Regions from separate parts of the Lactococcus sp. DD01 genome, predicted to be linked through region 1. Evidence: riboswitches for the same ligand, from Rfam matches in the RefSeq annotation. Region 1 holds a riboswitch; the other holds the start of a gene.
What was found. A riboswitch is a leader RNA that binds a small molecule or an ion and turns the genes downstream of it on or off. The one in region 1 is predicted to bind lysine.
Positions count from the first base shown of each region.

Region 2: another riboswitch for lysine. It lies ahead of LACDD01_RS10120 (amino acid permease); the one in region 1 lies ahead of LACDD01_RS05280 (ABC transporter permease subunit).

Region 1 covers NZ_KQ968939.1:1,081,331-1,092,282, forward strand. Annotated here, with positions in the region: partial or broken gene murG (undecaprenyldiphospho-muramoylpentapeptide beta-N-acetylglucosaminyltransferase) at 1-40, opposite strand, end outside; gene murD (UDP-N-acetylmuramoyl-L-alanine--D-glutamate ligase) at 42-1,403, opposite strand; gene LACDD01_RS05275 (amino acid ABC transporter ATP-binding protein) at 1,543-2,280, opposite strand; gene LACDD01_RS05280 (ABC transporter permease subunit) at 2,281-3,852, opposite strand; lysine riboswitch at 3,941-4,108, opposite strand; gene LACDD01_RS05285 (HAMP domain-containing histidine kinase) at 4,248-5,738, opposite strand; gene LACDD01_RS05290 (response regulator transcription factor) at 5,826-6,521, opposite strand; gene LACDD01_RS05295 (YceD family protein) at 6,623-7,174, opposite strand; gene LACDD01_RS05300 (type B 50S ribosomal protein L31) at 7,390-7,632, opposite strand; gene LACDD01_RS05305 (PTS fructose transporter subunit IIABC) at 7,744-9,648, opposite strand; gene pfkB (1-phosphofructokinase) at 9,663-10,589, opposite strand; gene LACDD01_RS05315 (DeoR/GlpR family DNA-binding transcription regulator) at 10,586-10,952, opposite strand, start outside.
Region 2 covers NZ_KQ968942.1:66,039-77,826, reverse strand. Annotated here, with positions in the region: gene LACDD01_RS10165 (MFS transporter) at 1-569, shown strand, start outside; gene recX (recombination regulator RecX) at 693-1,526, shown strand; gene LACDD01_RS10155 (MurR/RpiR family transcriptional regulator) at 1,609-2,457, shown strand; gene LACDD01_RS10150 (DUF960 domain-containing protein) at 2,489-2,797, shown strand; gene LACDD01_RS10145 (metallophosphoesterase) at 2,831-3,598, opposite strand; gene rpsR (30S ribosomal protein S18) at 3,707-3,952, opposite strand; gene ssb (single-stranded DNA-binding protein) at 4,072-4,566, opposite strand; gene rpsF (30S ribosomal protein S6) at 4,604-4,897, opposite strand; gene LACDD01_RS10125 (hypothetical protein) at 5,083-5,295, opposite strand; lysine riboswitch at 5,510-5,686, shown strand; gene LACDD01_RS10120 (amino acid permease) at 5,762-7,225, shown strand; gene dnaX (DNA polymerase III subunit gamma/tau) at 7,261-8,919, opposite strand; gene LACDD01_RS10110 (protein kinase family protein) at 8,932-9,552, opposite strand; gene LACDD01_RS10105 (GAF domain-containing protein) at 9,565-10,044, opposite strand; gene LACDD01_RS10100 (hypothetical protein) at 10,101-10,394, opposite strand; gene LACDD01_RS10095 (DUF2089 family protein) at 10,396-10,662, opposite strand; gene LACDD01_RS10090 (chorismate mutase) at 10,802-11,071, shown strand; gene LACDD01_RS10085 (hypothetical protein) at 11,064-11,495, opposite strand; gene glnA (type I glutamate--ammonia ligase) at 11,560-11,788, opposite strand, start outside.

The DNA of each region.
Region 1 (10,952 bases):
TATGACCTCCCGTTCCGCCTCCAGTTACAATAATTTTCATACTATTTCCATTCACCTTTCAATTCTTCGAAAGCTTTAATAAACATATCCCCACGTTCTTCAAAGGTCTTGTACTGATCCCAGCTGGCACAAGCAGGACTAAGTAAAATAGTGTCCCCCTCTTCCGTCTTATTAAAGATTGCTTTAAGAGCTGTTGCGACATTTTCACTGTGGAGTGTTGGAATCTGCAAGCGATCTGCAAGATCTTGCAGCTTTGGTGCAGTCTCCCCAAAAAGAACCATACCTTTAATCCCTGTTACAGAATCCGCGAGGTCTTCAAAGCCATTTCCACGGTCTAGTCCGCCAGCTAAGAGCCATAAGCGACTATTTTCAAAACCTGACAAAGCTTTTTCTGTTGCCAGTATATTTGTGGCCTTGCTATCATTGTAGACTTTACGTCCTGCAAGTTCACCAAGATACTGCAAGCGATGTTTCACACCCGAAAAGCTTGTCAGCACTTCAATAATTGCATGATTTTTAGCACCCGAAAGCTTGGCAACAGCTATTGCTGCCAGAGCATTCTCTAAATTATGTTCCCCAGGCAAAGCTAGGTCATCTGCATCCATGATGAATTCATCACGAAAATAAAGTTTACCTTCCAGCGCATAAGCACCATCAACTTTATTTTCAGTTGCAAATGGCACAACTCGAGCTGCTGTGTGCTCTGCTAGAGCACGACATTTTTCCTGATTAAAGTTGAGAATAAGGTATTGCTCAGAAGTTAAGTTTTCTTGAATACGCCATTTGGCAGCTTCATAAGCTTCTTGAGAGCCATGATAATCTAAATGCGATGAAAAGATATTGGTAATGAGAGCGATTTGAGGCTTAAAATCTACAATTCCCATCAGTTGAAAACTTGAGAGTTCCATTACCAAAGTATCTTGAGCACTCGCATGGGCAGCTACTTCAGAAGCGGGAAAACCAATATTTCCTGCTAATTTTGCAGACTGACCATCCGCATTTAAAATATCTGCTATCAGCGTTGTTGTTGTTGTCTTACCATTGGTTCCAGTAATCCCAATAATTGGAGCTTCCGAAACAAGATAAGCAAGTTCAACTTCCGTAACAACTGGAATCTTTTTCTCCAATGCTTTCTTTATCATTGGGTTATCATAACGAATACCTGGATTTTTTACCATAAAATCAAAATCTTCGTCTAAAAGTTCAAGGGGATGGCTACCACAGATAACTTCAATGCCTTCTTCCAAGAGGGCTTGCGCGGCAGGGTTTTCTTCAAAAGCCTTTCCGTCATTTACAGTTACGTGTGCACCTAGAGTATGAAGCAAGCGGGCTGCAGCTTCTCCTGATTTTGCTAATCCGAGGATGAGTACTTTTTTTTCTTCAAAAGTTTTGATTTTTTTCATTGTTCCTATTCTTTCTACTTCCCTCTATTTTACCGCTATTTACCTATTTTTTCAATATAGAGTTTGTATTTGAAAGTTTTACTGTGAAAATAAGAGGTCTTTTGCAAAGAAAAAAAGAGCATAAGCTTGCTCTTTTTATTTAAGCTTTCAAGAAGCGTGAAAGGAAAGCGCGCGTCCGTTCTTCTTTCGGAGCTCCGAAGATTTCCGCTGGCCGTCCTTCTTCAGCAATAACCCCTTTATCCATGAAAATTACACGATCACTTACATCACGCGCGAATTCCATTTCATGTGTAACGATAACCATTGTTAATCCTGTTTCAGCCAGTCCTTTCATTGTCTGTAAGACTTCGCCTACCATTTCGGGATCAAGCGCTGAAGTCGGCTCGTCAAATAATATCACATCTGGATTCATAGAAATTGCACGAGCAATCGCCACACGTTGTTTTTGTCCGCCGGAGAGTTGTGCAGGTTTGGCATTAGCAAAGCTTGCCATGCCCACTTTTTCCAGATTCTCGAGCGCAATAGTCCGAGCTTCTTCTTGGCTTTTTTTCAATACTGTAACTTGCCCAGCCATAACATTTTCGATAACATTCATATTGTTAAACAAGTTGAAGCTTTGGAAAACCATGCCCAGATGCGTGCGATATTTAGGAATATCGAAGCCTTTTGCTAAAACATTTTCACCTTTATAAATTATTTCCCCACCAGATGGCTTCTCCAATAAATTGATTGAACGAAGTAATGTCGATTTACCACTTCCAGATGAACCAATAATCGAAATAACTTCGCCTTGATTTACCGTTAAGTGAATGTCTTTTAACACTTCATTACTGCCAAATGATTTTTTTAAATGATTGATTTCTAAGATTGCTGTCATTTAAGCGTCCCCCGGTTCTTGTACTTGCATTTGATTTTGGATTGGGACGTAAGCGTCTGGTCCATCCATTTTTCTTTCTACAAAGCGTAGAATACGTGTTACTGTAAATGTTAAGACAAAGTAAATTGCACAGATGACAGCAAAGGTTTGGAAATACATAAAGTTTTGTTGCGCCACTGTTGTCCCTTGGAAAAAGAGCTCAGTTACTGAAATTACAGATAAGACTGATGTATCTTTGATATTAATGACAAATTCATTTCCTGTTGCTGGAAGAATATTTCGCAAGACTTGTGGTAAAACAACCTTGCGCATAGTTTGCCCATGTGTCATTCCGATAGCTTGCGCGGCTTCAAATTGCCCTTGATCCACAGAGAAAATACCGCCACGTACAATCTCCGACATATAAGCACCTGTATTGATGGACACAATAATTAGCGCAGCTAAGGTCCGATCCAAACTCAAGCCAAAAGCTAGAGCTGTTCCATAGTAAAGCACCATTGCTTGAACAATCATTGGTGTACCACGGAAAATTTCAATATAAGCTGAAATAAGCCAGCCAAATACTTTATGTAAAAAGGCTAAAAATTTATTACTAATTTCTGGAATAGTACGATAAACACCAATAAGAAGACCTAAAACTGTACCAATAATCGTACCAATCAAAGAGATGAATAAGGTCATCCCTGTACCATTAAGAAACTGTTTGCCGTTATCTCTTACAATACTGATAATTTGATCATACCAAGCGCCTTGTGTTTTAGCTTCTGGTTGAGCAGCAATCATTTCATCCATCAGTTCTTTTTGGTCTTGAGGTGTAAAACCTGTCAAAAAGCTATTAATTACAGGTAAGTTGGGATCATTTTTACGTAAACCTACTGCGACTGTTGTATCATCAGAGTTTGTGACAAAACCTTTTCCTTCGCCAAATTCAATCATTTTGAAGTCTGGATTTGCTTTTTCTGCTGTCACTCCTTCGGGACGTTCAGCTACATAACCATCGATGGCTCCACTTTGTAAAGCCACACGCATGCTTGAAAAATCTTTCATTGCTGTTTGCTTGTTAGCACTTTCAATCTGGTCAATCATGTTATAGTGAAAAGTTCCCAGCTGAGCAGTGATTTTTGCACCAGAGAAGTCTGCTAAACTCGATGCTTGAGCAAAGGGACCGCCACTTTTGACCATCATTACAAGGTTAGATGTGTAATACGGTTCTGAAAAGGCGATTTGTTCTCTACGTTCCGCAGTTGGCGACATTCCTGCAATAATGCCATCGATTTTTCCGGATTTTAGAGCTGGCAGCAAGCCATCCCAACTTGATTTGACGATTACTAATTCTTTATTTAACTTATCAGCAAGTTTTTTTGCAACTTGTACATCGTAACCATTAGCCCATTGGCCATCTACACCATCAATAGGGACAGCACCGTTGCTATCATCATATTGTGTCCAGTTAAAAGGGGCATATGCAGCTTCCATTCCGACACGGAACTGTTCTGCACTCACTTTTGAACTACCGATAAATAATACCGTAAACAACGTCGCGACAAGTAAGAATAAGTTTGTTCTTCTCATAATACTCTCTCTTTCATTTTTCCAAATAAAAAGCAACCTTTACACAGAGAGGTTGCTAAACGTTGTACGTGATTCATATTATCAGTAAGTAACGAATAGCACTCCGCAAAACTGCGACAGTTCAGCAAGTATCCCTTGCTGCCCCAACAAACTCACTTGGACGAGTGAATTCATTTCGGCAATGTCTCCTCCGTTTTACTTCAACGCTTGTCCAGCTCAGTAAAACTTCCTATTCATTGCGACCTCTATCATTTTATTTGTATATTGTATTTTAAATCTTAACCTTTTTTTAAACGAATGTCAACAATTTTCTCGAATTATCAAAAAACTCAAGAAATAAGATTAAGATTAAAAGCCTAGCAAGTACTTTTAGATACTCAGTAGAATTTTTATATTTATTTAATCTTAGGAATTTTTAAAGTAAATTTCGATCCTTCGCCTACAATGGAAGTCACACTGACATCCCCGTCATAGTTTTCCACTATGCGTTGGATAATAGACAGACCAAGACCTGTTCCACCTATATCTCGATTTCGTGCTTTATCGGCACGGAAAAAGCGCTCAAAGACATGTTTTAAATCTTCTTGACTAATGCCATAGCCACGATCCTCAACTGTCGTAATAATGTATTTGTCATCTTCTTCTAGATGGATTTTCACTTCTTGGCGATCTTTAGGCGAGTATTTTATCGCATTATCAATCAAAATTTTTAAGCCTTGTTCATAATGGTTGGGATAAATATGAGCCAATCTACCCGGCGTCAAGTAATTTTCAACAGTTAAATTTAAATCAGGATGAATAAGGAGAAAGTTTTTCTTAAGAAAATTAGAAACTTCTGTTGGATCACAGATCAGATCTTCATCTTGAAAATCAATGCTTTCAAGACGGGCCAATGCAAGCATCTCCTCTAACATCGTTCTCATCGTGCTAACTTCTTCTATACTGGCCTGTAAAGACTCCTCAAGCACTTCCGGATCATTTTTCCCCCATCGATTCAAGAGATTCAAATGACCATCTAAAACTGCAAGTGGCGTACGTAGCTCGTGACTGACATCAGAAACAAAACGTTTCTGCTGATCAACGTAATCGTTAAGCTTAATCATCATGTCGTTATAAACAGTCGCCAGTTCTTCAATTTCATCGCCTGTTTGAATCACTACAGGTTTGAAATCCGCCTTCAAATTATTGGCACGTGTAGTAATCGCATCGTGCAAACGCTCTAGAGGCTTGATATAGCGACTTGCCATAAAATAACCGACAAACTGAGCAATAAAGAGAGCAATAATTTCTAAGATAATCAGGGCAATCAGTAGCTTTGTTCGCACGCTGTAATAATAACTCATATCATAGAAAGCCTGCACATAGCCAATCAGTTTCCCTGTTTTTTTAGAATGAACGGGTCGTTCAACCAAATAACCAGAATATTCACCAAATGTACGTACAGCATGAGTAGAATCCCCCACATCTTTCCTTAGCGGGAAACCATACGAATTGGTCGAATAAATCAAATTTTCACCGACATCAAAAACATAAAAAGACTTCCTAGAACCAATCATACTTCCAAGTGTTTCTAGCTCATTTTCTTTTCCCTGACTGGATGCTGTGTAGTCTTTGGCATAAGCCAAATAATTTGCAAGATTGTCTTCCGACAGTTTGCTTTCCGATTGGGATAAACTTTGCTCAACATTGTCCAGAGCTTTCATCATGTCCTCTTTTTCAGAATTGATGAAGGTTGTTATGGTCAGTTGATAAACCAATACTGTAAAAATAGTGAAGGTTATAAAACAAAAAATCGTATTTGCAAAGGCCCAACGTAGCATGATGCTTCGCTTACGCTCGGGCAGATTTTCTGCTTTTTTCTTCTTCGAATCAAAAAATTTTACCATGTCGCATTTTTCTATTTCTTTACATCGCCATAAAAGGAATAAATCTAGTGGCAAAACCACTAGAAATCTTCTTATATATTCCCTATATTATTTGCGGTCACGCATGACATATCCCATACCACGAACCGTTTGAATATAACTTTCGCGGCCTTCCACGTCAATTTTGTTACGCAAATAGCGGATATAAACGTCAACAACGTTTGTTTCTGTACCTTCTTCGTAACCCCATACTTCAGAAACCAAGTATTCGCGTGTTACGACGTCACCCACATTTTGCATCAGGGTCAAAAGCAAATCGTATTCACGACGTGTAAGGTCAATAACTTTTTTTCCGCGATGTACAGTGCGGTTTGTTTTATCAATTACCAAATCACGGAATGAAGTATTGTCTGATTTTTCAATCGTGTGGATATGGTCTTCACGACGGAAGAGTGAACGGACACGCGCTAACAATTCTTCAATTGCGAATGGTTTTGTAATATAGTCATCCGCTCCAATATCAAGACCTGCTACACGATCCATTGTTGAGTCACGTGCAGTCATCATAATAATATGTGTATCTTTTTCACGGCGTAAGCGTCGTGCAACTTCAAAGCCATCCAGCTCTGGGAGCATTAAGTCGAGCAAAATCAAATCATAATCTTTTGACATTGCTTCTTCAAGACCTTTACGACCATTGTCTTGAACCGCAGTTTGATATCCTTCGTGTTCAAGCTCAAGTGAAACAAATCTCGCAATGTTTTTATCGTCTTCGATAATCAAAATACGTTTAGATGAATTCATAGTTTAGCCTCATTAATATCTTTTCTTTTTAATTTTATTTCCTCTATAATGAAATTATAATATAATTGTAATTTTGTTGCAAGTGTTTTATGAGATTTTTCTTAATTTTTTTCTTCGGAAAAGAAATCTGCCAATCCTGCAAAAGGTGATTTATTTTCTTTATCTGCTTCTTCTTCTTTTTGTTTCTGATAGTCTGCTTCAGACAAGACAGACCAGTTCTTGCCAGAAGGTAAACTTGTAGCTCCAGCTTTCTCATCTTCTGCTAAAATTTGCAAGGGAATTTCTAAAAGAATATTATCAGCTACCGATTCTGATAGACTAATCCAATCTGCTTCCAATGTAAATATCATGTCACTGTCCAGTAAATCTTCATTCTTTTTAAGAAACTCATCTGTGGTGAAGGCTTCATTCACAGCGATTGACATAAGATACTCTACTGGCTTCAAGCTCCGTGATGATGGTAAAGTCAAATCCACTTCAAGTGTATAATCCAAGTAATAGATGCCATCGTCATAGGCGATTTGTCCTTGAACATTTACAGGTTTTGCATCAAGGATTTCTTCTGAGCGTTGCTTAAGTTCTTCCGTTAAATCAAGCGCTTCTTCGAATTTAATTATTTTCTTTTTTGATACTTCTAAAATAGACCATTTCATATTTTATTTTTCCTTTATCTTTATAGTGAGTTTAAAAGAAGGCATATTCACGCATGCCTTTAATTTTATATGTGTATACTATCTGTTTCTATTATATGATATTTTTTTAATTTTTATAGCCCAATGAACTAAAAGATGTTCAGAATTTGCTTACAGTTGGACTTGATTTACCATAGCAAATTTGAGCGATAATAAAAAAGCGCCGAAGCACTTTTTTATTTTCCATATTTCTTGTTGAAACGAGCGATACGTCCGTCCGCTGCTTGGAATTTTTGACGGCCAGTGTAGAATGGATGTGAGTCAGAAGAGATTTCCACACGAATCAATGGATAAGTGTTTCCGTCTTCCCATTCAACAGTTTCTTTCGAACCTTTAGTTGAACCGCTCAAGAATTTAAAACCAGTAGTTGTATCCAAGAACACAACAGGTTGGTAATTAGGATGGATGTCTTTTTTCATTTTGCAAAATTTCCTTTCTGCCTTGGACTGTTTGCCAGACCAAAGTTTGTTAGACCTTAATATTCTAACAGATTTGTTGCTGAAATTCAAGCTTTTTTGTTATTTAAAATACTATTTTTCTTTTTTCAAATAACCGAACATCAAACCAGAAACAAGAGCACCAATCAAAACAAAGAGAAGGTATAAAAGTGGGCCATTTGTTAGAGCTAAGACGAAGATACCGCCGTGTGGTGCCATCAATTTAAGACCTGCCGCACCAACGAGTCCACCTGCTAAGGCTGAACCAACAACAAATGAAGGAATAGCACGTGCTGGGTCAGCAGCACCAAATGGGATGGAACCTTCTGTAATAAATGAAAGTCCCATAACAATATTTGTTAAACCTGATTGACGTTCTTCTTTTGTAAATTTATTTTTGAAGAAGAGGACGGCAACTGTAGTTGCAAGAGGTGGAACCATACCACCAGCCATAACCGCTGCCATAACGACTGAGCCACCAGTAGCAACACTTGCGGCCAATGTTCCTGTACCGAAGATATAAGCAGCTTTGTTAATTGGTCCACCAAGGTCAACTGCCATCATACCACCAACGATAATACCAAGAACTAAAGCTGATGCTCCATTAAGGCTGTTCAAGAAGTTTGAAAGGCCTGTATTGATTGCTGCCATAGGAATATTGATGAAAAGCATGATCAATCCTGTGATGAATGTCCCTAAAAGTGGGAAAATCAAGATTGCTTTAATCCCATCTAACGATTTAGGCAAGACAGTCAAGAGCTTACGCAAGAGGATAATAACACCACCAGCAATGAAACCACCAACTAAAGCGCCAAGGAAACCTGATGGAATCATTGTAGCTGGATCAAGTTTGCCAAAGGCAAGACCAGAGGCAGCCATTGAACCCGCAACGAAACCTGCAACTAAACCAGGTTTATCTGCAATTGAGTTGGCGATAAAACCAGCTAGGACTGGAAGCATGAAAGCAAAGGCTGCGCCCCCGATATTTTTAAAGTAAGCCGCAATCGGATGATAAGAACCAAGGTTGGCCAATTGATCTTTAGGAACACCCATTGATTGGTCTATCAAGAAGGCAAGAGCAATCAAGATACCACCACCAACGACGAATGGTAACATTGCAGATACACCACCCATAAGGTGTTTGTAGAAGGCTTTACCAATACCGCCAGAGCTTTCTTCTTTTGCCTCATCAGCGGCATCAGCTTCAAATTTTGGTGCATTACCAGAAACTGCCTTATTAATGAGTTCTTCGGGTTGACGAATAGCGGCAGCGACAGGAACTTGCACCATCGGTTTCCCTGCAAAACGGTTCATTTCCACTTTCTTATCCGCTGCAACGATGATACCGTCAGCTTTTTGAATATCTTCAGCAGTCAGCTTGTGGTCAATCCCACGCGCCCCATTTGTTTCAACTTTGATGGCGATGCCCATTTCAGCAGCTTGTTTTTTAAGTGCTTCTTCAGCCATATAAGTATGTGCAATACCTGTCGTACATGCTGTTACGGCTAAAACATAATGCTCGCTATCAGTGACTTGCTCAATTTCTTCTGTATCTTCAGAGAAAAGCTCTAACACTTGACGCGGATATTTTGCTTCTTTTACTTTGTCTGTAAATCCAGCTTGCAAGAGGAACTTAGAAAGTTGTGCTAAGGCTTCCAAGTGTGTGTCATTTGCGCCTTCTGGTGCTGCAATCATAAAGAAAAGATTGACAGGTTGTCCGTCTAGGGCTGCATAATCCACACCTGCATTTGATTTTGCAAATAGGACAACAGCTTCATTGACAGCTTTATTCTTGCTGTGTGGCATGGCAATACCATCGCCCAAACCAGTTGAAGTTTGCGCTTCACGAGCCATAATTCCAGCTTTAAATGTATCAAAATCACTGACGTAACCTTCTGCGACTAACTTGTTTACCATTTCATCCACGGCAGCTTCCTTAGTCGTTGCTTGAAGGTCCAAAATCATGACTTCTGTTTTGAGTAAATCTTTGATTTCCATAATCTTCCTCTTTTCTAATCTTCGTTTATTTTTTCGATTGTTACTTTTTCAAAGCATTCTTTTAAGAAGCTTTCACTCGGCATGTCTTCTGAGAAAACCTTAGCTGTACCACAGGCAACACCTTGTTTAAAGGCTGCTAAAGTATCCTGACTTCGGCTCCACTCGGCCAGGAAACCTGCAACTGTTGAATCTCCTGCACCGATAGAGTTTTTCAACTCTCCTTTGATTGGAGCGGCAAAATAAGTTTCCTTACCTGTGAAGAGTAAAGCACCATCACCTGCCATAGAAATCATGACATTTTGTGCTCCTTCTGCCAAAAGTTTTTGACCATAAGGGATAATATCTTCTTTGGATTTAAACTTAACAGAATAGATTTCTTCCAACTCTTCACGATTAGGTTTGATGACGAGTGGCTCATATTTCAATGTTTTCAGCAACTTTTGTCCGTCAACATCAATAGCAAACTGTGCGCCTCTGGCTTTTACTTTCTCAATCAAAACTTCATAGAAGTCTTCCCCTAAAGCTTTAGGGATAGTACCAGCAAAAACGACAATGTCATCACTTTGTAGATCATCAAATTTACTTAGGAAGGCCTGAATTTCAGCATCTGATAAGTCTGGTCCAGCAGCATCAAAGGAGGTTTCCTCTTGCGCATTGACTTTGATTTTTGTATTAATACGTGTTGTTCCTGCAATTGGAGTAAAATCGGACTGACTTCCGATATTTTCAAGATAATCTTGAATGAATTTCCCAGGGAAGCCACCAAGAAAACCAAGAGCCGTATTTTCTACCTTTAAAAGGGACATCATGCGACTTTCAACAATCCCTTTACCACCAGGAAGCATACGCGTTTCTGTCGCTCGGTTGACTTGTCCAAGTTTAGCCTGATCAAAATCCATGAAATAATCTAATGCTGGATTTAGTGTTACTGTGTATATCATAATTTCTCCGTTATAAGTTTTATTTGGTCACTTTCTGCAAACTTAACAAAGCTTGTTTGACCGATTTTACTACTGTCCAGGAGGAGATAGCTTGTCCGGCTTTGACGAATGGCCTGTGTCTTAATCGCTGCTTCTTCACTGTCCGGTGTCATAGCCCCCAGTTCTTCATCAAAAGCATTGGCTCCGATAAATGCAAGATTAAAACGGTAAGTACTAAGTTGAGCGATGGCCGAACTGCCAATGATGGCATCAGTTTGACGTTTCACTCGACCACCAAGCAAATAAACAATGAGGTTTTCACTGGTTAATTTTGGTAAATGGCTAATCGAATTGGTCACGATAGTGACACGCTTGCCCGACTGA
Region 2 (11,788 bases), on a different contig from region 1:
AATACATTATGACTTCTTTCTTTATTACTGCTTTTGGTTACGGTGGTACCTTTGCTGCTTATACTTATTTAGCTCCTTTATTAGAAGATACCTTTAATTTCAGCTCAAGTACTGTTGTTGTCGTTCTGGTCGCTTACGGTATAATGGTAGCAATCGGTAATACTATCGGTGGACATTACTCAAATAAAAATATTTTACCTGTATTACTCAAAATGTTTGGTGCTTTAACTGCAAGTTTGCTTATCCTTTTTATAGCAGCACTATTGGCTTCTCAGTGGCTTGGATTACTTGCAACGCTTTTGCTGGGTTTATTTGCCTTCATGAACGTGCCTGGTTTACAACTCTATGTTGTCCAACTGGCTGAAAAATTCACTCCCCAAGACATCACTCTTGTTTCAGCTTTTAATATTTCAGCTTTCAACATTGGTATTACACTGGGTTCATTTGCCGGTGGCGAGGTAGCGAAGATAAGTAGCGTTATCTATACACCACTTGCAGGGATTGTTATTGTCCTCCTTGCTATGCTTCTCATTATTGGGGCTCAAAAACAAAAAGTTGCTATCAAATAAATCACTCCAAGATAAAAAACAAAGACAACTTTAGAAAAAGCTACTAGTTCATTCGCTAGTGCTTTTTTCTTAGATCCAAAAAATCTATTTCTCCTTCATCCGGTACTCTGTTATAATAAAGTTATGATAAAAATCAAGGAAATCACAAAACTCAAAAAGCTTTATAAAGTTATACTAACAGAGCCTTTTTCATATAAGGACTGGGAGGAAGCTAAAGATAAAATTTACGTCTGTGAGGATACAGTTGTAAAATATATGCTGACGAGGGATAAAGCCTTTTCTACAGCGGAACTGGAGCAGCTGTTAGCTTTTGACAATTTTGCGCAAGGTAAATCCTTAGCACTTTACTTTATCTCCTACAAGGCTCGGACATCATCAGAAGTCAAAAAGTACCTCTATGAACACAATATCCAACCAATTCAAATCGAAGCGATCATTGACAACCTTACTAAAAATGGTCTCCTCAACGACCGAGCTTATATCGAAAGTTATATCCAGGGAAAAGTACGCACAGCAAGTGCTGGTCCTTATCAGATCAAACAGAAACTCCACCTAAAGGGGCTAGATTTACAACTTATTGATGAGGGTATAGCACAAGTTTTCAATGAAGAAAAACAAATTGACGTGGCTGTCGCTCTTGCGGAAAAGATAGTCCGTCAAAAAGCAAGTCGTCACACTCGACAACAACTAAAACAAAAAATCACACAAGGACTCACTGCTAAGGGTTTTTCCTATGCCATTAGCGCTATAGCTCTTGAAAGTCTAGAACTTGAAGTGGATGAAGAAAATGAGTTAGAGCTCCTTTACACTGAACTCGACAAAAGTGCCCGTAAATACAGTAGAAAATACGAAGGCTATGAGCTTAAGCAACGCATCACCCAAGCCTTAGCCCGTAAAGGTTTCGACTTTAGTGATATTTCTAGCGCAATACGAGACTATGATTTTGAAGAGGAATAAATCAACTTTCTCTTTAAAAGCATTTCCCATTTTCCACCTCAAAATTGTGTTATGATATAATAAAAGCAAGACTGGAAAGCATATGACACAATCTCTCATCACACGTATCAACTCTTATTACGATAATCTCAGTAAATCTGATCAAGCCATTTCAAATTACTTGATTGAAAATATGGACACGGCTGCCCGCTTATCCATTCAAGAATTCGCAAAGAATACTAAAGTATCTACTGCAACCATTTCGCGTTTTGCCAAAAAAATCGGTTTTGATTCATTTCAAGATTTAAAGTTAGCTATCCACAGCACCGAAAAATTTAAATCCGACAACTTTTTCAGCGAACTATCGCCAGAAGATAGCTATAAAGATATTCTTGCCAAGAATTTTACAAGTAATATTTCTTCTCTCAATGCAACATTGCAGCTGATAGAGAGCGAAACTTTGGATAAGGTTATGAACATCCTCCTATCCGCCAAAACATGTGGTTTTTTTGGTCTGGGTGGCTCTAATGCCGTTGCTTTAATTGCTTACCATAAATTTTTGCGTATGCCACTGCAAACGGTATATCATCAGGATTTTCATTATCAACAAATGTTGGCTTCTAAACTGACCGAAAAAGACTGTGCTTTTGTTATCTCACATACTGGTAAAAACAAAGATACACTGAAAATCGTTGATATTTTGAAGAGCAATCACGTTCCTGTGATTGCCATTACGTCATTTGCCAACTCAGCCTTGGTGAAAAAAAGCGACTTGGCACTTATTTCAATCGCTGAAGAAATATCTTTTCGACCTGAAGCTGTCGCTTCAACCGTTTCTCAAATTAGTCTTCTCGATGCCATCTTTTTGATGTACGGGATGAAAGCTCAGGATTCAATCGAAGATACTTTGGAAAACATTCGAGAAGTGATCAGCCAAACCCGTTTAAATTAAACTAGAAAGTTAATGATAAAGGAGGACCAAAATGGCATTTACTGAAACAAAAGGACGCTATGCAAGCTATGGAACTGTCTCTAGTATTCCTGGTGAAATCATTGACAGTTTTTGGTTCATCATTGACAATCAGCTAAAAGGCGTTATCCCGCTTGAGCCCCTTATCAATTTTGAATTACTCAACCAAAAAGGACTGCTTTCTGTGAAATTTTCACAGCCGCACAATCCTTTAACCATTACAGTTGATTTCCAATACCCTTTTAATAATTCTTGGCCTCGGCATTTCCATGCTGTTGATAATAATGGTAAAGAAACCATTATCTCTTCACAAGAACGTTAAACAAAAGTCTCCAGATAAAATTCTGGAGACTTTTTAAATTTCATAATAGACGATTTCTGGAGGAACACCAAATCTGATTGGTAAAAAGGTTAGGCCAATACCGGCATTGACAAAAAGTTTTGTATATTTCCCTAATATGTATAGACCAGAATCATACACCTTTGAGCCATCATTACGTAAGCGCAAATTACCAAGACGAATTTGCCCACCATGGCTATGTCCTGCAACGACTAAATCATATTTTTCAGGAAATTCTACTTGTAAAATCGTATCCGGCTCATGAATCATTAAAATCGAAAACTTTCCTTGCTCAGGGACCATACTAAAATTTGGTTGTCCTTCACGTAAATCATCAAGTCCGGTTAATGATACTGTTCCTGACATGAGTGATTGGTTGGTAAGTACAGTAAAACCTGCTTCCTTTAGAAAAGTTCTTATATAGTTAGCATCCCCTTCATGCGAAAAATCATGATTACCCAAAATCGCAAATTTTCCTAAGGGTGCTTCAAGTTCTGCTAAAATTTCTTTTACCTTATCAACATCATGCGCTTGCGCCCAATCGACTTTATCAAATAAGTCGCCTGTGAACAAGATCAAGTCAGGTTGTGTTTTATTTATGTGTTTTGAAAATTTAAAAAAGCGGCGTGGATGTGTGTGCCAATTAAAATGTGTATCGGTAAAGTGTGCAACTTTCAGCCCGGCTGTGTTTGAAATTTTCACTTGTCGCACACGCATCAAATGCGGTTCAACGAAAATACCATAAGCCAAAAGGCAGAAAAGTAAAATTATAATCCATGTCATTGCTTTATTTTACCATATTCAGATTTTTTATTCTTCATAATGAGATTCACGCTCCCTATTGTATCAAAGCACGTAACAAAAAAACACCCGAAGGTGCCTAGTTATTTCTTAGTTTTCGTCTGAAGCTACGAATGGCAAGAGAGCCATAACACGTGCGCGTTTGATAGCTGTAACCACTTTACGTTGGTTTTTAGCTGAAGTACCAGTTACGCGACGTGGCAAGATTTTACCACGTTCTGAGATAAAACGTTTCAAGAGTTCAGTGTCTTTGTAATCAACAACTTCGATTTTGTTAGCTGCGATAAAGTCAACTTTTTTACGGCGTTTGAAGCCACCACGTTTTTGAAAAGCCATAGTGTGTTTCTCCTTATATTATTGTATGATGTTGTTGAGTAGAAAAGTCAATACGGATACCGCTTTTATACTCAACGAATAGGGCTCAGTTAGACTGCCTTGTACAGCTGCCTTACTTATTAGAATGGAAGATCATCATCTGAGATTTCCATCGGTGAGCCACCAAATGGATCTGCATCACGACCAAAATCAGGTGTTGAATTTCCTGCTGAGCTGTTAGAGCCAGCAAAAGGACGATTTTGTGATTGTTGTTGCTGTGGTGCAGAATATGAACCAGAGCCACCTTCACGTGCGGCACGACTTTCAAGCATTTGGAAGTTATCAGCCAATACTTCGGTCACGTAAACACGTTGACCTTCTTTGTTTTCATAATTTCGCACTTGAATACTACCTGTTACACCAATCAAGGCACCTTTTTTAGCCCAATTTGCCAAGTTTTCAGCAGATTGACGCCAGATGACACAGTTAATGAAATCAGCTTCACGTTCGCCTTGCGCGTTTTTAAAACGACGGTTAACAGCAATCGTAAATGTAGCAACCGCAGTATTTTGCGGTGTGTATCGCAGTTCAGGGTCACGCACAACGCGTCCGACCAAAACAACATTATTAATCATGATGCTTCTCCTTTAAATTTGTCCAGCTAAACTAGAATTAAGCTTCTACTTTAGTGATCATGTGACGAAGAATGTCGCCGTTAATCTTAGCAAGACGGTCAAATTCGCTCAAAGCTTCTGAATCAGTAGCAGCTTCAAGAGTTACGATGTGGTAGATACCTTCGCGGAAGTCTTGAATTTCGTAAGCGAGTTTGCGTGTTTCCCAGTCTTTAGACTCAAGATTAGCAGCACCGTTGTCAGTCAAGATACTATCGAAACGTTCAACGAGGGCTTTCTTTGCTTCTTCTTCAATGTTTGGACGAATAATATAAAGAATTTCGTATTTTGTCATTGATTTTTCCTCCTTTTGGACTAATGACACAGGTTGGAGCCTGTGTAAGTTATGAGTTTTTACTCACAAGTATATATTCTATCAAATTTAGCTACATTTTGCAAGTTGATTTATCTTATTTATTCTATTATAAAATAAAAAATAACCCTCTGCCTCTGCAGAAGATTTCTCATCATTTTTTATTATTAAGCGACTACCTCAAGCACATTAGCTGGAATGTAGCGATACTCACCTTCTTTCGATTGATAATAGCCAAGCTTTTTCACGATAAAATGCAACTTGCAACGGCTATCAAAGCGCTGGTATAAGTGGGAGATTTCCCCTTCCTGGCTACGGGTTACGCATACTATTTTTTCTCCCACGTAAGTTGGAGATACATATTTTGGGGTAAACGTCATTGAAAACCACCTCCAGATATAATTGAGATGAAAACGCAATCATCTCTTCTTATATTATAACTCTTTTTAATCTCTAAAACAAATGTCTAGATTTTTAATGGCTAAACATTAAAAAATCTGTAATTTTAAACAACAACGTGTATAATTATTCAAATCTAGCAGGCTCGTCCTTGACATCCCTCTCAAATTAATCTAAAATATTCATAAATACTTAATAAACGATAGAGGTCGCAACCAATAATAAGCTAAGCAGAGCTAGAGCATGCTGAGAAGTTTAGCCCAGGAGCGGTTGCCGAAAGAAAAGTTATGCTCACCGACTTTTCTTGGTTTAGCGGGAAATACCTGTTAAACTGTCGTGGTCTAACTATGACCATGATGCGCTATTCGGATGAAAGATCTTTCTGACGTTTAGCAATCTCTAGGGATTGCTTTTTGTATTAATATTTATAAATTTAGGAGAGAAGTAATGGATAATACTTCAAATAATGAGGCCACGCCATCCACGCAAGTTAAACGTGGCCTTAAACATCGTCACTTAACAATGATTGCCTTAGGAGGAACTATTGGCACCGGGCTATTTGTTGCATCAGGCGCAACGATTTCTCAAGCTGGACCTTTAGGCGCGTTAGTTGCCTATGTCGCCATTGGGCTCATGGTTTTCTTCCTTATGACGTCTTTAGGTGAAATGGCTTCCTATCTTCCAGTATCAGGCTCTTTTGCTTCTTTCGCTGACCGTTATGTAGATAAAGCTTTCGGCTTCGCTATGGGATGGAACTATTGGTTTAACTCAGCAATTACTGTAGCGGTTGAGGCAGCTACAGTTGGTGTTATTATGCAGTTCTGGTTGCCCCATGTGCCCACATGGATATGGTCGACTATTGTGATTGCGCTCATCCTCTTGGTTAACCTCATTTCAGCTAAAGCTTATGGTGAAGCAGAATTTTGGATGGCGACAATTAAAGTCATCGCTGTTATCGCCTTTATCGTGATTGGTCTCGCAACAATTTTTGGAGTTATGAGTTATAAGCCAGATGTGGCACGCAATCTTTCTGCTGGAGGAAATCATGGTTTTGTCGGTGGTATTGGAGGTATGATTGCTGTCTTCATGATTGCAGGCTTCTCTTTCCAAGGTACAGAAATCGTTGGTATCGCAGCCGGCGAGTCAGAAAACCCTGAGAAAAATGTACCCTCAGCGATTAAACAAGTCTTTTGGCGGATTATTATTTTCTATTTCCTCTCAATATTCGTAATCGGTGCCTTGGTTTACTATAAAGACCCTAGTCTTCTCCGTGCAGCAACCCAAAGCGACATTACCGTTTCTCCATTTACCTTGGTATTTGAACGTGCTGGCTTAGCTGCTGCTGCATCCGTTATGAATGCTGTCATCTTAACCTCGGTTATTTCATCTGCAAACTCTTGGTTATATGCTGCTTCTCGCATGCTTTTTGGTATGGCAAAAGAGGGGCATGCACCGAAAATCTTCGCTAAAACAAATACAAGTAACGGCGTACCAATTTATGCAATTTTAGCGACTGTTGCCATCGGTCTTTTGGCCTTCTTAACAAGTATCTTCGGAACTGAAATTTATTTCTATTTGGTCGCTGCTTCCGGTTTGTCTGGTTTCTTGGCTTGGATTGGAATTGCTATCTGCCATTTCCGCTTCCGCCGTGCTTTTATTAAACAAGGTCATAAACTTTCTGAGTTAGGCTACCATGCTAAATGGTTCCCTATTGGACCAATCATCGCTCTTATTCTTTCAATCATTATCGTTATCGGGCAAATTACTACCGTAACGATGAATGCGCAAAGCATCATTACGACCTACCTTGCTTTACCTCTCTTCTTGATTTTATATTTCTCTTACAAAATCGTGAAGAAAACAAAACTTATTCCGCTTGAAGAAGTTGATTTAAGCCGTGATATTGATTAAAACGACTAAAAAAAAAAACGCCATAAGGCGTTTTTTTAGTCGTTGATTATCTTCACTTTTTCGCCAAAAAATTCTTTAGCCTTACTTACAAGAACTTCTTCTGCTTCTGGCTCAGATTCCGTATCTTTTGTAACATGCTGCTCCCCTTTTTTAAGGCTTAAGACATACTCTTGACGTACAGACTGCCAATCTTGCTCTGCTAAAGCAATAATCTCAGGCGAGAATCCCAATATTGATGACATTAAATTGCCAAAAGTTAATTGTAGGTTTTCATTTTCCGTAACACGCTTTGCTAAATTACCATGAGGAAAAGTAACTACCACAAAATTACTTGAGGCTGCCACGGGGGCAGTATTATTGATTAAGGCACGGTCTGAAGGTTTGGTAAAGCTGGAAACAATTTCAGGCCATGCACCAAAAACTGCTTGACGAGCTTCGTTGGTCGCTTCCTTTAAAGCTTTAAAAACCAAATCTTGATTTACAGTGTACTTTTCGGTGACTGTTTTCGTTTTCACTTGCTGCTTAATTTGAACTTCTTGACTGACAGTGGATACCACCGTTTGGTTGCCCGTTTCTGCCAATTTAGCTTTTAGCTCTGCAACTTCTGCTTTTAAAGCCTGAAGCTCATGGCTCAAACTTTCCGGAACTTCCTTATCTTCCGCAGAAGAATAAGCACCTGCATCTACAAGACGCATCGTCATCACATCAGCAGCAATTTTGCTCTGTGTTGTTTCTTTAATAATTTTCAGAGACTCAATCGCAATGTTGATCCATTGGTAAAGACGAGGTCGTGGGATTTCATTATTTTCCCGCAAAAGCAAATCACGGAAATAAGTTAAGAGATCTTCCGTAAAACGCAACATATTTTTACCTTCAAGAAAGATTTTCTCCAAAGCATCAAGTGCAGTTGGTCCATCTGAAGCGGTCAATGCTGCAACATAAGAGACAAGCGCTTCATTGGCAATGGAGCCTGTCACTAAAAGAGCATCCTTCTCTGCAAGCTTGCCATCAGAAAAACTTAAGGCCTGATCCAATAAACTCAAGGCATCACGCATTCCTCCCTCGGCAGATTTTGCAATGACATCAAGTGCCGCATCTTCAAACTCAATCTTCTCATCAGCTAAAACTTCTGCTAAGTGCTGACGAATATCATTTGTCGTGATAGCTTTAAAAGCAAATCTCTGCACACGACTAATAATTGTTGCCGGAATTTTTTGAAGCTCAGTTGTTGCTAAAACAAAGACAACATTATCTGTAGGTTCTTCCAAGGTTTTCAGTAAAGCGTTGAATGCTCCCGTTGAAAGCATATGAACCTCATCGATAATATAAACCTTATAAGTTGCGCGACTGGCTGCATAGGTTGATTTATCTCGAATCTCACGAATTTCGTCAACTCCATTATTCGAAGCAGCATCAAGTTCAATCACATCTTCAAGACTGCCTTGGGTAATAGCTTGACAAATATCACAAGTGTTACAAGGCTCTCCCTCTTTCTGATTAGGACAGTTAATTGCTTTGGCAAAAATTTTTGCCGCGGAAGTTTTTCCTGTCCCACGTGGACCACTAAAAAGATAAGCGTGGGAAATCTGCCCATTAACGATAGCATTCTTTAAGGTTGTGGCCACCACTTCTTGGCCAACCATCTCATCAAATCTTTGACTACGGTATTTTCTATATAAAGCTTGGTAAGCCATTTTTCATTCCTTCTAATAAAGGTCTGGCTCTGCGCCAAGACCGAGCTCTTCATTGATTCGGAAAAGAACATCACGCGCCAGTATAGACTGATCAATATCGGCAGCGTTATAATTTTTCATTGCCTTGTAAATAGCCCAAACGCGAGCGCGGATGACTGTTGCCTTATCGGCTTCAGCGGCGGAGAAAAATATCTTTCTTTGTTTCTCATCAAATATTTCCCATGCAATAGTCAAATCACAGGCTGGATCGCCAACTATGGAAGCTGTTGTTTCAGCCACTCCCGAAAATTTGTCGGCCATCTTCCACACGGTATCTAAGTTCAAATCCCCATGTAACACGACCGCGGGCTTAGTCCATGGATTTTTAGAAGCTTTATCCCAATACAAGCGCAGACCTTCTACAGGTGCAATTCTTTTCATTTGATCCAACAGTGTCAAAAATTCAGCTTCGATGACCGGCAACATTAAGGCTGGGCTTTCGGCTCCCGTTGCTTCTAATTGGTGCAACTGATACACAAAGTTACCCAAATCTTGAGCAAATGCTTTAGGTTGAGCCAAAGCATTAAAACCTACAGGCTTCACCTCACTGGTACCAAATTTATCTGCTATAAAGTTATTTACTGTTTCCTTCATTGTTTACCTCGCTCAAAAAAATTTCCAATCAGTCATATCTGACAAAATGTGGCAAAATTCTTCAAGATATTTTTGATCGACATCATCATAAAAGGAAGTTTCTGAAGCATCCAAATCTAAAACTCCTTTTAATTCGCCGTCTTTAATAATCGGTACTACAATTTCTGACAGTGCTCGGCTGTCACAAGAAATATAGTTTTTATGTTCTTTAACATTGTCAACAATCAATGTTTGGCGTTTTTCTGCGGCTTCACCACATACTCCAGCGCCTAACTTTATTTCGACACAAGAAACCCCACCTTGAAAAGGACCTAAAATAAGTTGTTCGCCGTTGTACAAATAAAACCCTGCAAAGACTTGATTAGGCAAGAAGTCATTAAGAAGAGCTGATGCGTTGGAGAGATTTGACAATGTATAGTTTTGTGTTGAAAGTAAACCTTTCAATTGTAGGTTAAGGAGTTCATATCCTTCAATTTTTTCGCTTTTATTCATCTTATAATTATAAACTTAACCCACAATAGAGTCAATACTTGCGGTTAAATTATCTCTTATTTTCTTTTTGAAATATCTTTGGCTTTCATTTTCTCTAACTCTTTATTTATCTTGCTTTTTCTTGACTCTTTTCCTCCTTGATACAGCATGATTAAGACAAAGAGTCCAACAAAGGGCATCACAATATCTTTAAAATTAAACCCGAGAGCACCTCTGTATAAGAAAACACCTACAGCGGCCAAGAAAGCAAGCGGAAGTATGGCACCCAAGTACTTATTTTCCCTATATCCCGCAAATGTCTGAAATGCGATAATGACTCCAATTATTGCTATATCCATTAAATGATTCATCTCAAATCTCCCTATATTTTCTTATAATCTCTTTTGCACTGCTCAGACTCACTTTTTCATCAATAACCATTTGCATAATACTCACTTCAAAGGAATCCTTTTTAGTATCATTCAGAGCAATTTTCTCAATTAAACGGTCTACACGCAACCGCACTGTAGGATAACTCACCCCATAATACCTGGCCAACTCTTTCAAAGAACCCGATGCAAAAATAAATTGTTTGATAAATTCTTGTTCTTCATCTTCCAGATTAAAAAACCAATCCATAATTTCTCCAACCTTAATATTATTTATTAAAGTTTAACATTATTAAAGTCGAAAGACAAACTTTTTCATTTTAATAAATGTAGATTGCTTTTTTTATTTAAAAATTGTCCTCCAGAAGCTTTTGTGTCATAATAAAAATATGACTTTAGAAAAAACCCGTAAAGAAATTGATGCACTAGACGATCAAATTATTGCGCTTTTAGAAAGACGCATGTCCTTGGTTGACGAGGTAATCACAGCTAAGGCAGAAGAAAATAAAAATGTCTACGATGCGGATCGAGAATACTTTATTCTCGAAAAGATAAAAAAAAGGACAGAGAAACTCCAATACGAGCCAGCTATCCACTCTATCTATAAAGAAATTATGAAACGTTCCCGAGAATATCAAGAAAAAAATCGCTTTAAATAGCGATTTTTCCTTTCATACTTGAACGTAATGCCATATATTCTAATTGTGGCAAGTCCAAGAGAACTACCTTGCTACTTTCGATTAAACCAGCCGAGAGTAAGGCATTCAAAAAGCCCTTAATTTCAGTCGTACCTAATTCAAGACATTCTACGAAAATGATATGTTGAGGAGCTTTTAGTTGACCAAGCAATACCTCAAAATCTTCTGGTTGAAGTGCAACTTCTGGGTCTTTGCGATTAACAACCGTCAAATCTTCATTCTCCGACAAGTATTTGGATGCAAAGTCCTCAAACAGGTCACCATCAGCAGCTGCTTCCTGCGGTCCAGATACTGCATAAGCTCCTCTCTCCAACATTGCAAGTTTTGCAACCTGTCCATAGTCTAATTTATCTATAATATTTTTTAAATTTTCTTTTATATCCATATGTATAGTTTAGTCTTTTTAGTATAAAAATTCAAAAAAAGCATCTTAAAGATGCTTATCTCTTTTAGTAAAGTTCCAAATAGTTATCGATTTCCCATTGACTTACAAATTGTGCATAGCTCGCCCATTCGATTTTTTTAGCTTCCACAAAGTTAACCAAAACATGCTCACCTAAGGCAGCTGTTACTACTTCATCTTCACGTAGTGCCTTCACAGCATTGTGTAAAGTCGACGGCAAGTCTGTAATACCATGTGCTTTACGTTCACTTTCGGTCATTACATAAATATTCGCT